4 regions of the Bacillus sp. GW823-FHT06B01 genome follow, and region 2 is predicted to be linked to each of the others. Evidence: riboswitches for the same ligand, from Rfam matches in the RefSeq annotation. Region 2 holds a riboswitch; each other region holds the start of a gene.
The links. A riboswitch is a leader RNA that binds a small molecule or an ion and turns the genes downstream of it on or off. The one in region 2 is predicted to bind S-adenosylmethionine.

Region 1 (3,132 bases), on a different contig from region 2:
GTTTCTTATTTTGAGGAGATAACAACTCGTTTATTTTTTCAATATATATTTTTCCTAATAAGAAACGCGTGTGAACATTGTTCCGCGCGTTTTTTGTCTATCTAAAAGCGTGCTGCAATGAATAGAAGATTGGGGTTATGAGTTTTAGAGGAAATAAGGGAGGAATTCAAATGTATTTACACGGCACAAGCCGAATCAATGGGCAAGGACACTTAGAAATTGGAGGGTGCGATACGACGCAGCTAGCAAAACAATACGGAACACCACTTTATGTATACGATGAAGAGTCTATTCGAGGAAAGTGCCGCGCGTTTCATCGTGCGTTTAAAGAAAGTGGTTTCTCTTATCAAGTAGCATATGCAAGCAAGGCGTTCTTGTGCATGGAGATGTGCCGAGTGGCTCGTGAAGAGAATATGTCATTAGATGTTGTTTCTGGAGGAGAATTATATACTGCGCTGCAAGCAGGATTTCCGGCATCACGCATTCATTTTCACGGCAATAATAAAACAGAAGAAGAAATTGTGATGGCTCTTCAGGCGAATATTGGTTGTTTTGTCGTAGATAATTTCTTAGAATTAGAAATTTTGCATGATTTAGCAGTGCAACATGGGAAATTTGTGAACATATTAATTCGTGTAACGCCCGGAGTAGAGGCGCACACACATGAATATATTACAACAGGCCAAGATGATTCGAAATTTGGATTTGGCGTGTCAAATGGTCAAGCGATGCAAGTAATTGAGATTGCTTTACAAAAATCAAATTATAATGTGTTAGGAATTCATTCACATATCGGATCACAAATATTTGAAACGGCCGGCTTTGTGCGAGCGATTGAAGTTCTTCGTCAATTTTTAGAAGAAGTGAGAGAGCGAACAAACTATGTAGTAAAAGTGCTAAATGTAGGCGGAGGATTCGGAATACGCTACACAGAGTCAGATACACCATTAACTCTTGAGACATATGTGCGAGCTGTAACAAGTGCTGTGAGGGAACAATTTACAGTATGTAATTATCCCCTGCCAGAAATATGGGTTGAACCAGGCCGTAGTATTGTAGGGGATGCTGGAACGACAATTTATACAGTCGGATCTGTGAAAGACATTCCTGGTATTCGGAAATATGTATCAGTGGATGGTGGGATGACTGATAATTTAAGACCTGCTTTATATAACGCTCGTTATGAAGCGATGTTAGCGAATCGAGGGAATGATGAGAATGAGGAACTTGTCTCGATTGCTGGGAAGTGCTGTGAGAGTGGAGATATGTTAATTTGGGATATCACTCTACCGAAAGTTGCTTCAGCCGATTTATTAGCAATTTCTTGTACAGGGGCATATGGATACTCGATGGCGAATAATTATAATCGGATTCGTAGACCAGCTGTCGTCTTCGCGAAAGGCGGCACATCACAAATTGTTGTAGAGCGTGAAACATATGAAAATATTATTGGGAACGATCGCATACGTATTAAAGAACTTGTGTGAATGGGAAAAAGGAGTTGTTCGGATGGGCAATTCCTTTTTTATAAAATAAAATAATTAAAATATATCGGAAAACTAGGATTGAAAAAAATCAGAATTGTGATAAAATACAAATACAAAGCTTATCAAGAGAAGCGGAGGGAACTGGCCCGAAGAAGCTCGGCAACCTGCTTATAGAAAGCAAGGTGCTAAATCCAGCAAAATGGAATCCATTTTGAAAGATAAGGTAAAATATATTACCGAACAGTCTTTTCGAAATGGGAAAGATTTTTTTTATGAATAAAAAGGGGGGCTGTTCGCGTGAGCGTACGGGAACATTTTGAGGAAGTATCTGAGAAAATTCAAGCGATGCTTGCTGATATGAAATATGGTTCAATTACAATTGTTGTGCAAGATGGGAAAGTCATTCAATTAGAGAAAAGTGAAAAGGTACGTTTAAAGTAAAAAGCGCTGACTAGAAAAACTAGAGGCGGTTTTAACCTATTATATTAGGTTAAAACCGTCTTTTTGCTTTTACAGGGGGAAAGAACATGTTGACGTATGAAACGTGGGAAGAAAATAATGTTTCATTTTCAGAAGAAGATGAAACGAAAGGCGCGCTATCTGTATTAAGTTGGGCTTATAAAGAATATAAAAATGAAATTGTATACGCATGTAGCTTCGGAGTGGAAGGGATGGTATTGCTGCATCTTATAAACCAAGTAAATCCATCTGCTAAAGTTGTATTTTTAGATACGAATGTTCATTTTCAAGAAACGTATGAATTAATTCAAAAAGTGCGTAAACGATTTCCTTCATTAAATATTATAGAAAAACAGCCGGAACTTACGCTTGATGAACAAGCGAAGTTGCATGGTGAGAAATTATGGGAAAGTAATCCGAATCTTTGTTGTAAAATTAGAAAAATTTTACCGTTAGAAAAATCATTGGCAGCGGAAAAAGCGTGGATATCGGGCTTAAGGAGGGAACAATCAGAAACACGTAAGCATACAAAGTTTATAAATCAAGATCATCGCTTTCAATCTATTAAAGTTTGTCCACTCATTCATTGGACGTGGAAAGAAGTGTGGCGATATGTATACAAACATAGCTTACCGTATAACCCGCTGCATGATGTTGGATATCCAAGTATTGGGTGTGAGAAGTGTACGTTACCTGTAGGTGAGGGTGGCGATTCGAGAGATGGTAGGTGGTCTGGGAAAGTGAAAACAGAATGTGGTCTTCATTACCAATAAGATGAATTTGAAAATAAAGCTAAGAGAGGAAATAGAAAATGAGTACAAGAAACGAATTAATAAATCGTATAGACGAGACTTACGACGTATCACAAATCGAAAAAGAAATTGAACTAGACAACATTGCGTTAAGTGATTTAGAGCTATTAGCGACAGGGGGATATAGCCCACTTACTGGTTTTTTAGGAAAGAAAGATTATGATTCGGTCGTAGAAACGCTTCGCTTAGCAAACGGGAGCATATGGAGTATACCGATTACATTACCAGTAACAGAAGAAGTAGCAGAGAGTTTAAAAGCTGGAGAGGAAGTAAAACTTGTTAATGCTGAAAATGTATATGGTGTCATTCAAATAGAAGATATTTTTGTGCCTGACAAGGAAAAAGAAGCGTTACTTGTGTATAAAACGACGGAT
Region 2 (3,132 bases):
TGGTAAATCTCTATCAATTATGATCGGCATGTTCTTTGCCTCCGACTAGCGCTGCTTCTAAATCTGCAATAATATCAGAAACATCTTCTATACCAACCGATAAACGAATTAAATCTGATGTAACGCCAGCTAGACGCTGATCTTCAGCACTTAATTGTCTATGCGTTGTGCTAGCAGGATGTATAACACAAGTTCGTGCATCCGCTACATGCGTTACGAGAGTTGCTAGTTTTACATTTGCGATAAATTCTTTCGCTGCTTCTAATCCGCCCTTAATGCCGAATGTTAAAACACCACTAGCACCTTTTTTCAAATACGTTTGTGCTAACGAGTAATTTTCATTACTATCTAATCCCGGATAATTCACCCATTCAATACGTTCATGGTTAGCAAGCCACTTAGCAACTGCGAGAGCATTTTCACTATGACGCTCCATTCTTAAATGCAACGTTTCTAAGCCGATATTGCTAATATACGCATTAAATGGGCTCATACAGTTTCCGTAGTCTCTTAATAATTGAACACGCGCCTTCACAATATAAGCTGCTGCACCAAAATTTTGAACGTAACTTACGCCGTGATAACTTGGATCCGGTTCAACAAGTTCAGGATATTTCCCATTTGTCCAATCGAAGTTCCCTCCGTCAATAACAATGCCGCCTAAAGAGCTTGCATGACCATCAATATATTTCGTCGTAGAATGAACGATAATATTTGCTCCGTGCTCAAATGCTTGGCATAAATAAGGAGTTGCTAATGTATTATCCACAATAAAAGGTACTTCTAACTCTTTCGCTGCATCTGAAAATTCTTTGAAATTTAAAACGTTCATCGCTGGATTTCCTAACGACTCTGCATAAACAAGTTTCGTCTTATCATTAGCAAGGGCCACAATTTCATCAGCACTTAAATTCGGATTAAAGAACGTAACGTCAATACCAAGCTTACGCAAACTCACTCCAAATAAATTAAACGTTCCGCCATAAACTGTGGAAGAACAAAGCAAGTGGTCTCCGCTACTACAAATATTTAAAACAGCAAGCATAATAGCAGCCTGCCCAGAAGCCGTTGCAACAGCTCCTACACCACCCTCTAAATCCGCTAACTTTTGCTCAAATGCAGCTAAAGTAGGATTTCCAATACGCGTATATATATATCCTTCTGCCTCTAAATTAAATAGCGCTGCTAAATCATCTGAAGTATCGTATTTATACGTTGTACTTTGATAAAGTGGCAAAACACGCGGTTCACCATTTTTTGGTGTATAGCCACCTTGCACACAAATTGTTCCTTTTCCCCATGATTCTCCCATCTCTCATTCTCCTTTCTTTTATACAAAATAAAAAAACTGCTCCTTTCCTGAAAACAAGAAAGGAGCAGTTTGAAAACACGCTCTAAAGGCTCTTTCTTATCTTTCAGGATTATTACCTGCAGGATTTGGCACAATTCCGTTATACGGCTGTTGCCAAGGTTTCATCGGGCCTGTCCCTCCACCTTTTCTTGATAAGACTATGCAATTACCGTTGATTTTATAGCAATAATTTCCTAATGTCAATCAGTTTTTCTGAATGTTCTAAATTAAATACAAAGAATTTGACATGCATAACAAAAGAAATATATTCCATATTCATTTGAAAAAGACCTTTTAAAACCCTCGATTACTATATAAAATTAAGTAAGTAGTTTAACTGTATAACATTTCAAATTCTCACGAGACCTCAATATATTGAATAAGCCAACCTCTCAAAAAGATACTATACATATTCATTTCGCAGGAGCATATTGAATCCTTTCAACATTAAAGCTTACATAACGGAGGTATAACATGACAAATACAAAGGACATGCACTATATACTCGTCCTATACGGCATTCTTTTAGGCTCTATAGTAGGAGCTACAGTCTGGCTATTTTTAGTTACAATAAATATCGGCATTCACTTTATTTGGGGATACTTACCTACTATTTTCGCTTCTCCCCCGTATTACACTATTTGCGTCACAACTATCGGTGGTATTCTCGTTGGTTTAACTCAAAAGTATTTCGGTACATATCCACGTCTTATGCCAGAAGTGATGGGTGAATATAAAAAAACAGGTAGAATTGAATACCGTTTTGTACATAAAGCTACTTTAACTGCGATTATCGTTTTAATATTTGGAGCTAGCTTAGGTCCCGAAGCAGCACTTGTTGGAATTATCGGTGGACTTTGTACATGGGTAGGGGATCGCTTTACATTTGCCTTAAAAGGAATGAATGAACTAACAGAGGTTGGAATTGGCGCTACTTTAAGTGTAATTTTTAACGCGCCGCTATTCGGTTATTTAGCTCCAAATGAAAATGAGGGTGAGCAAATTAACGAATTTTCTAAAGGAAAAAAAGCAATTGTATATTTAGCTACTACTTTCGCTGGTTTTTCCGTTTATTTATTACTTAGTAAATTCGATAATCGCGGATCCTTTATCGTTGATTTTGGGGAAGGTTCCCTTTCTCTTAATGAATGGATCGCCTTTCTACCACTTGCTAGTATTGGTGCTATAGTTGGTTTCTTTTATTTCAAATTTGAATTCACATTAGAGAAATTAATCCATCCCTTCAGGGAATACAAACTATCACTTGGAATTATCGGTGGTATTTTATTAGGAATTACAGGAACTGTTCTCCCGTACACGTTATTCTCAGGAGAACACCAATTAAAAGATTTAGTCGTTGAATGGAGTCATTTATCCTTCTGGGTACTACTTCTTTCAGGTGTTTTAAAATTATGTATTACTGCCGTTTGTTTAAATACAGGTTGGCGCGGTGGACATATTTTCCCAATTATATTTGCTGGATCTAGTATCGGATATGCTATAGCTTCCATTATCCCGATAGATCCAATCGCTTCGGTAGCCATCGTCACGACAGCAATTTCAAGCTATGCATTAAGAAAACCAATTGCTATAACATTACTATTACTCATGTTTTTCCCGCTCAATTTACTATTACCGATGCTTGGAGCGGCAGCGATTGGTAATGCATTTCCACTTCCTAAAAATAACGAAGCTACAAACGAATAAAAATAGGCAGTAGGGACAAAAGTTCCACTGCCTATTTTTATTACACACGTTGCTTCAATAACGCGTATAACTCT
Region 3 (3,132 bases), 400 kb from region 2:
AAGGCCACCAGCACCAACAACTCCCGCCATCGCTGTATAGCCTACTAAAGCAATTGTCGTAACAGTAATACCAGATACTAATGCTGGTAACGATTCTGGAATTAACACTTTCAAAATAATTGTGCTTGTTTTTGCTCCCATTGCTTTCGAAGCTTCAATTACACCTTTATCAATTTCACGAAGCGCAATTTCAACCATTCTCGCGTAAAATGGTGCCGCTCCAATAATTAAAGCTGGAAGTGCTGCACTCGCTCCAAGAATTGTTCCAAGCAGAATCTTTGTGAATGGGATTAATAAAATGATTAAAATGATGAACGGTATCGAGCGGAAAATGTTTACGAACGCTCCAATCCCCGTGTTAACCGCTTTGTTTTCCCATAAATTATCTTTCGCTGTCATAAAGAGTAACAATCCTAAAATTAGTCCTAATACAAATGTGGCAAGAGCTGCGATTGCCGTCATATATAACGTTTCACCAGTTGCTTCTAACATTTGATTCCAATCAACATTTGCGATTAACTTATCCATGTGCAATCACCTCCAGCTCTACTTGATCTTGATGTATTCCCTCTATTGCTTGCTGAATCGCTGTTTCCTCACCATTTAAATGAACAACTAAACTACCGTAAGAGCCGTTATTTGTTTGGGCGATGTTTCCTTGCAAAATGCTAACTTCTATATCACTGCGTTGCATTAATCTTTGAAGTACTGGTCTTTCTACAGCTTCACCGATAAACTGCAAACGAACTACTTTACCATCTGGATACTTTTCAATTAAACTTTCAATCGTTTCATTTGTATCTTCAGAATCCGTTAACTGCTGTACAAATCGCTTTGTAATGTCTTTCTGCGGATTGCGGAATACATCAAGTACTGGACCCGTTTCTACAATCTTCCCTTTCTCCATTACCGCCACTCGATTACAAATCTTTCGAATCACGTGCATCTCGTGTGTAATGAGTACAATTGTTAAACCGAGACGCTTATTAATATCTAATAATAAATCTAAAATTTGATCTGTCGTTTCTGGATCAAGAGCTGACGTTGCTTCATCACATAAAAGCACTTGCGGGTTGTTAGCTAACGCTCTTGCAATCCCAACACGTTGCTTTTGTCCTCCGCTTAACTGAGATGGATACGCGTCCCCTCTTCCTTCTAATCCAACAAGATGAATTAACTCGTCGACGCGTTTTCTTCTCTTCGCCTTATCGACACCTGCAATTTCAAGTGGGAACTCGATATTTTCGCGTACAGTTCGTGACCAAAGTAAATTGAAGTGCTGAAAAATCATTCCAATTTCTTGCCTTGCCTTACGAAGTTCACTCCCTGTAATTGCTGAAATCACACGATTTGCAATTGTAATTTGGCCAGAAGTTGGTTTCTCTAACTGATTGAATAATCTGATTAAAGAACTTTTCCCAGCGCCACTATATCCGATAACACCAAATATTTCACCTTTGTCTATTTTTAAATTGGCATTATCTACAGCAGTGACATCACCGCTTTTTGCTTTATATATTTTCTTTACATTTTCTAACAAGATCATGATGTTCACCCCTTTTTTTGTTTAAAAAGCGTAAGCGGCTCGTTTAGAACAAGAGGACGCCCGAATCCCTGACGTAGAGGCGCTTTTTGCCTCATAGGAAGGGATGAAACGACCGACTGTTCTAGCCGCTGAAGCTAGATTTTTGGTCGACTCCGCAATTTTTTATGTTTAATGCGTGTAGTCCACCGTTATCACTACTTTTATTATTTGAATGTCCTCCACATTCAAACAATAAAAAAACCTTTCCGCTTTAGAGAAGCAGAAAGGTTTATATGCGTATATAACAACATTATCCCTCTCTCTCATCTCTCAAAGCATTTGCTTTGCAGGAATTGGCACCATTTCAACATAAGTTGACGGTTGCCGGGCTTCACAGGGCACAGTCCCTCCACCTCTCTTGATAAGAGAAATCAGATTACATTTTCGTCTGATTTGTAATTTATGAAATTGTCTATATTTTATGAATTGAATTGTATCAATATCCATACGCCATGTCAACAGAAATTTTCGTAAAAAAAGAAACTTCAGACTTTTAAGCACCCACTGACATCGGTTTACATATATGAAACATCGATTCGACTAATAGCATCGTTCGATACGTTCCTGAATATTGTACACGTCCATCGTTCATTAATGTTTGCAATCGTACATTTCCGTTCACCAATTGTTTTACATCTTCCTCATCTACACAAACGATTTGCTCCGTTCCTCTTTCCTCATGTAGCAGCTCTATATAATCTCTTGAAATTTGTAACGAACAACTTTCATCTCCAAAGCGGAAATTAACAGTTTTTTCTCCTTGTCTTAAAAGCGGCTCTAAATGATATTGACCATTAGCGTAATTTACAAATGATTGCAGCAAAGAATATAATTTCACCCTAAATCACATCCTTCATATCACTTTCTATTACACATACCATTCCCTCTCACTAAAGAGCAATCCTGTTACTTTCGCTCGACAAATACTGTAACCACCCTGCATCTCGACATATTTCCCGAGAAATATGTCGAGGCGGCAAAAACTTTGCCGCCTACTTTAATTCCGTATATAAATATTCAACCGAATGAAATGCATATATCTTCTTCATGAGTGTCCCATTTTCAAAAACAAGTAAACACGGTACACTTTCGATTCCATACTCTTTCGCTAAATGCGGAGCATAATTTAAATCTAACATTCCAATTTTCAAGTCTTCAATTGTCATCTCAACAACTGTTAACATCTTTTTTGCTAATTGGCATGTTCCACACATTGGAGTATATACATATAACACTGTTTTTTCTTCGTTCTCTATTAGGGCTGTAGCTTCGGCTCCTGTCCAATCAATCACTTCTATCATTCCTTACCGTAAATATTCTGTATAAACGTCAATGTCAGCTCCCCATAATACATTTGCTAAGTGTGAAGATGGCGCAGTTGCCACTTCTCGGTACGAGCGATCAATGTAAATATGCTCTGCTTGCGGAAATTCTTTTCGAAATTGCTTCCTTAACTTTTCTCCAGCATCATCAGCATCCACTAGTACATACACTTCCTTATCAAAAAACTGATCAATGAGCTCATCCATTTTCGATAAACCAATTGT
Region 4 (3,132 bases), on a different contig from region 2:
ATGTGACACACCGTAACGGGAGAGCACTTCAGTTATAATTCGGTAAGTTCCTCCGTATACGTCTTCTGAAATGAGTACGTGATCGCCTTGTGAAAGAAGGAGGAATGCAGTAGAAATCGCTGCAATTCCTGATGCGAAGGCAAATCCCTTTGTTCCTCCTTCTAATAAAGCAATGATATCTTCAAGAGCTTCACGAGTTGGATTACCAGAGCGACTATAGTCATATTTTCCGAACGTATCTACATCAAACTGATGGAATGTTGATGTATTATAGATGGGAACGTTAACAGCTCCTGTTTGTGAGTCATGTTTATATTGGTTGTGCAGTAAGAGTGTATCTATAGAATAACTCATATTCTTACCCCTTCTTTTACAAGTTTAATGGCTTGCTTTAAGTCTTGAATTAAATCGTTACTATTTTCAATGCCAACGGAAAATCGCAGAAGACGATTACATACACCGTTTGCTGTTCTGATTTCTTCAGGAATATCAGCGTGTGTTTGCGTTGCTGGATACGTCATTAAACTTTCAACACCACCAAGACTTTCAGCAAATGTAATTAAGGATAAAGATTGTAAGAATGGATTAATCCATGTTTCATCTTTCAGACGAAATGAGATCATGCCACCTCTTTCAGGATAAAATACATCTGTCACCCCGTCTTCATCATTTAAATAAGCAACAACTGCTTTTGCATTTTCTTCATGTTGTCTCATGCGAAGCGCTAACGTTTTCATACCACGAATTAATAGCCATGAGTCAAATGGACTTAAGACCGCACCAGAGGCATTATGATAATGAGCGATTTCCTCACAAAGTTCCTTTCCTTTTGCAACGACAAGTCCGCTTAGGACATCGTTATGTCCTCCTAAATATTTCGTTGCGCTATGAAGTACAATGTCGGCACCTTCTGTTAATGGCTGCTGTATATAAGGCGTATAGAATGTGTTGTCTACAATAAGAAGTAGTCCGTGTCTTTTCGCTACAGTTGCGACAGCGGCAATATCAGTAACTTGCATTAACGGATTAGTTGGAGTTTCTATGAAAATAGCTTTCGTTGCAGTTGTGATAGCTTGCTCAATTTGTTTAATGGATTGTGTATTTACGTATCTACATCGAACATTCCACTTTTTTTCGTGCTCAGAAAATAATCGATAAGTGCCCCCGTATAAATCTTCAGATACAATAAGTTCGTCTCCAGAACGGAATAGGGAGAGGACGAGGAGAACAGCTGCCATCCCTGAACTACAGGCATAACCTTGTTCACCATATTCTAAGTCTGCGATTGCCTGCTCTAAAAGACCACGAGTTGGATTGCCAGTTCGTGAATAGTCAAAGCCAGTAGAGTTACCAATTCCGTCATGACGATAAGCAGTTGAAAAATAAACAGGTGGGTTAACAGTTCCTGTTGTAGTTTCGCTCCGGTTTCCGATTTGTGCTAGTTTTGTTTCAATAGTTGACATGTGAAAATTCCTCCTTTTTAAATTAACAATTAAGTGAATGTAAAGTGAAACTTTAATCAGTGAGGGATTCATCCCCACTGATTATCAGCCCTCACCAATCGGGCTTTTACGGGCAGTTGATTCCCACCTAACTTCTTTGTTCCAGCTGAATTTTGAGTTGGGAATCTTACTGCCCTCAAATAGCGGGGGAAAATAAAAAAAGCCTTCTAAAGAAGAAGGCTTTCGGTTTGAATAGAGTCTTCTTCTCATCTGTCAAATCTTTCACAATTTGCTGGAATTAGCACCTTATTAACAAATGTTAATGGTTGCTGAGGCGTCAAAGGGCCAGTCCCTCTACCTCTCTAGATAAGAATGTTCGTATGAAATTTTATTATGTTTTTAACTTTACAACAAAAGATAATTGAATTGCAACTTTATTTTAAATAATTTTTATTTTTCCGCAAGTGTCATTGACTTTTGCATTTGTGCATGCTAAATTTATTAAAAAATTAACAAACATTGTTAAAAGGGGAACGTATTTCCTTTTAGCTACATAAATAAAATAATAAAGACAAACTCTTATTGAGAGCGGTGGAGGGAAAGGCCCTGTGAAACCCAGCAACCTTCAAACGAAATGTTTGAAACGGTGCTAATACCTGCAAAACGAATGTTTTGCATAATAAGAGGAGGAACAATTATGTCCCCCTCTTCAAAGTGAAGAGGGGGTTTTTATATTGATAGAAATGAGGGAGATTTGTGAAATTACTAGATTTATTATCAAAAGGAATTGTAATAGGTGATGGTGCGGTTGGGACGTTATTACATTCACATGGTTTGCAAAGTAGTTTTGAAGAATTGAATATATCTGATCCAGATTTAATTATATCGATTCATAAGCAATATGTAGCTGCTGGGGCTGATGTGATTCAAACAAATACGTACGGAGCAAATGAAGCGAAATTACGTATGTATGGTTTAGAAAATCAAGTTACTGAAATTAATAGAGCCGCAGTAAAACTGGCGAAAGCATCTGTTACAGACAGAAATGCAATTTTAGGAACAATTGGTGGTATGAAACATATCGGAGCTGTTACGACAACTGATATGGAAAGAGAATTTATGTTACTGGAACAGGCAAGTGCATTACTAGAAGAACAGGTTGATGGACTGCTATTAGAAACTTTCTATGATGAGTTTGAATTACTTCATGCTGTTCAGGTGTTACGAAAACAAACGAATATTCCAATTGTAGCTCAATTAGCATTGCATGAGGCAGGTACAACTCAAAATGGAAATGATGTAAATGAAATATTAAAACAGCTTTTAGATTACGGTGCAAATGTTGTTGGATTGAACTGTCAACTAGGGCCACTTCACATGACGGAAGCTTTTAAAATGATATCGATTCCGCAAAATGGCTACTTGTCAGCATATCCAAATGCAGGTCTCCCGAATTATGTGGAGGGACGCTACGTATATGAGGGAAGTCCGGCTTATTTCGAAGCGATGACACCGAAATTTATTGAGCAAGGTATCCGATTATTGGGTGGTTGTTGTGGCACGACTCCAGAACATATTGAAAGTATGAAACGTGCAATTGCAAATGTTACACCTGTAATAGAAAAGGATACGATTCAAAGACCGAAAGTAGTTCATACACATGAGAAACGTTCGAAAGCTCATGTCACTT

Region 1: another riboswitch for S-adenosylmethionine. It lies ahead of AC1Q8N_RS16470 (YezD family protein); the one in region 2 lies ahead of AC1Q8N_RS19025 (bifunctional O-acetylhomoserine aminocarboxypropyltransferase/cysteine synthase).
Region 3: another riboswitch for S-adenosylmethionine. It lies ahead of AC1Q8N_RS21020 (methionine ABC transporter ATP-binding protein); the one in region 2 lies ahead of AC1Q8N_RS19025 (bifunctional O-acetylhomoserine aminocarboxypropyltransferase/cysteine synthase).
Region 4: another riboswitch for S-adenosylmethionine. It lies ahead of metI (cystathionine gamma-synthase/O-acetylhomoserine thiolyase); the one in region 2 lies ahead of AC1Q8N_RS19025 (bifunctional O-acetylhomoserine aminocarboxypropyltransferase/cysteine synthase).

What each region holds. Positions count from the first base shown of each region.
Region 1 is NZ_JBXAHR010000003.1:627,768-630,899, forward strand. It holds gene lysA (diaminopimelate decarboxylase) at 171-1,487, shown strand; SAM riboswitch class I at 1,604-1,712, shown strand; gene AC1Q8N_RS16470 (YezD family protein) at 1,785-1,928, shown strand; gene AC1Q8N_RS16475 (phosphoadenylyl-sulfate reductase) at 2,015-2,719, shown strand; gene sat (sulfate adenylyltransferase) at 2,758-3,132, shown strand, end outside.
Region 2 is NZ_JBXAHR010000004.1:91,170-94,301, reverse strand. It holds gene metA (homoserine O-acetyltransferase MetA) at 1-30, opposite strand, end outside; gene AC1Q8N_RS19025 (bifunctional O-acetylhomoserine aminocarboxypropyltransferase/cysteine synthase) at 14-1,312, opposite strand; SAM riboswitch class I at 1,406-1,510, opposite strand; gene AC1Q8N_RS19020 (chloride channel protein) at 1,826-3,058, shown strand; gene AC1Q8N_RS19015 (YjjG family noncanonical pyrimidine nucleotidase) at 3,099-3,132, opposite strand, start outside.
Region 3 is NZ_JBXAHR010000004.1:494,752-497,883, reverse strand. It holds gene AC1Q8N_RS21025 (methionine ABC transporter permease) at 1-528, opposite strand, end outside; gene AC1Q8N_RS21020 (methionine ABC transporter ATP-binding protein) at 521-1,546, opposite strand; SAM riboswitch class I at 1,846-1,953, opposite strand; gene AC1Q8N_RS21015 (hypothetical protein) at 2,079-2,423, opposite strand; gene AC1Q8N_RS21010 (thioredoxin family protein) at 2,578-2,886, opposite strand; gene AC1Q8N_RS21005 (toprim domain-containing protein) at 2,890-3,132, opposite strand, start outside.
Region 4 is NZ_JBXAHR010000002.1:594,737-597,868, forward strand. It holds gene metC (cystathionine beta-lyase) at 1-354, opposite strand, end outside; gene metI (cystathionine gamma-synthase/O-acetylhomoserine thiolyase) at 351-1,463, opposite strand; SAM riboswitch class I at 1,706-1,815, opposite strand; SAM riboswitch class I at 2,019-2,128, shown strand; gene AC1Q8N_RS10110 (bifunctional homocysteine S-methyltransferase/methylenetetrahydrofolate reductase) at 2,199-3,132, shown strand, end outside.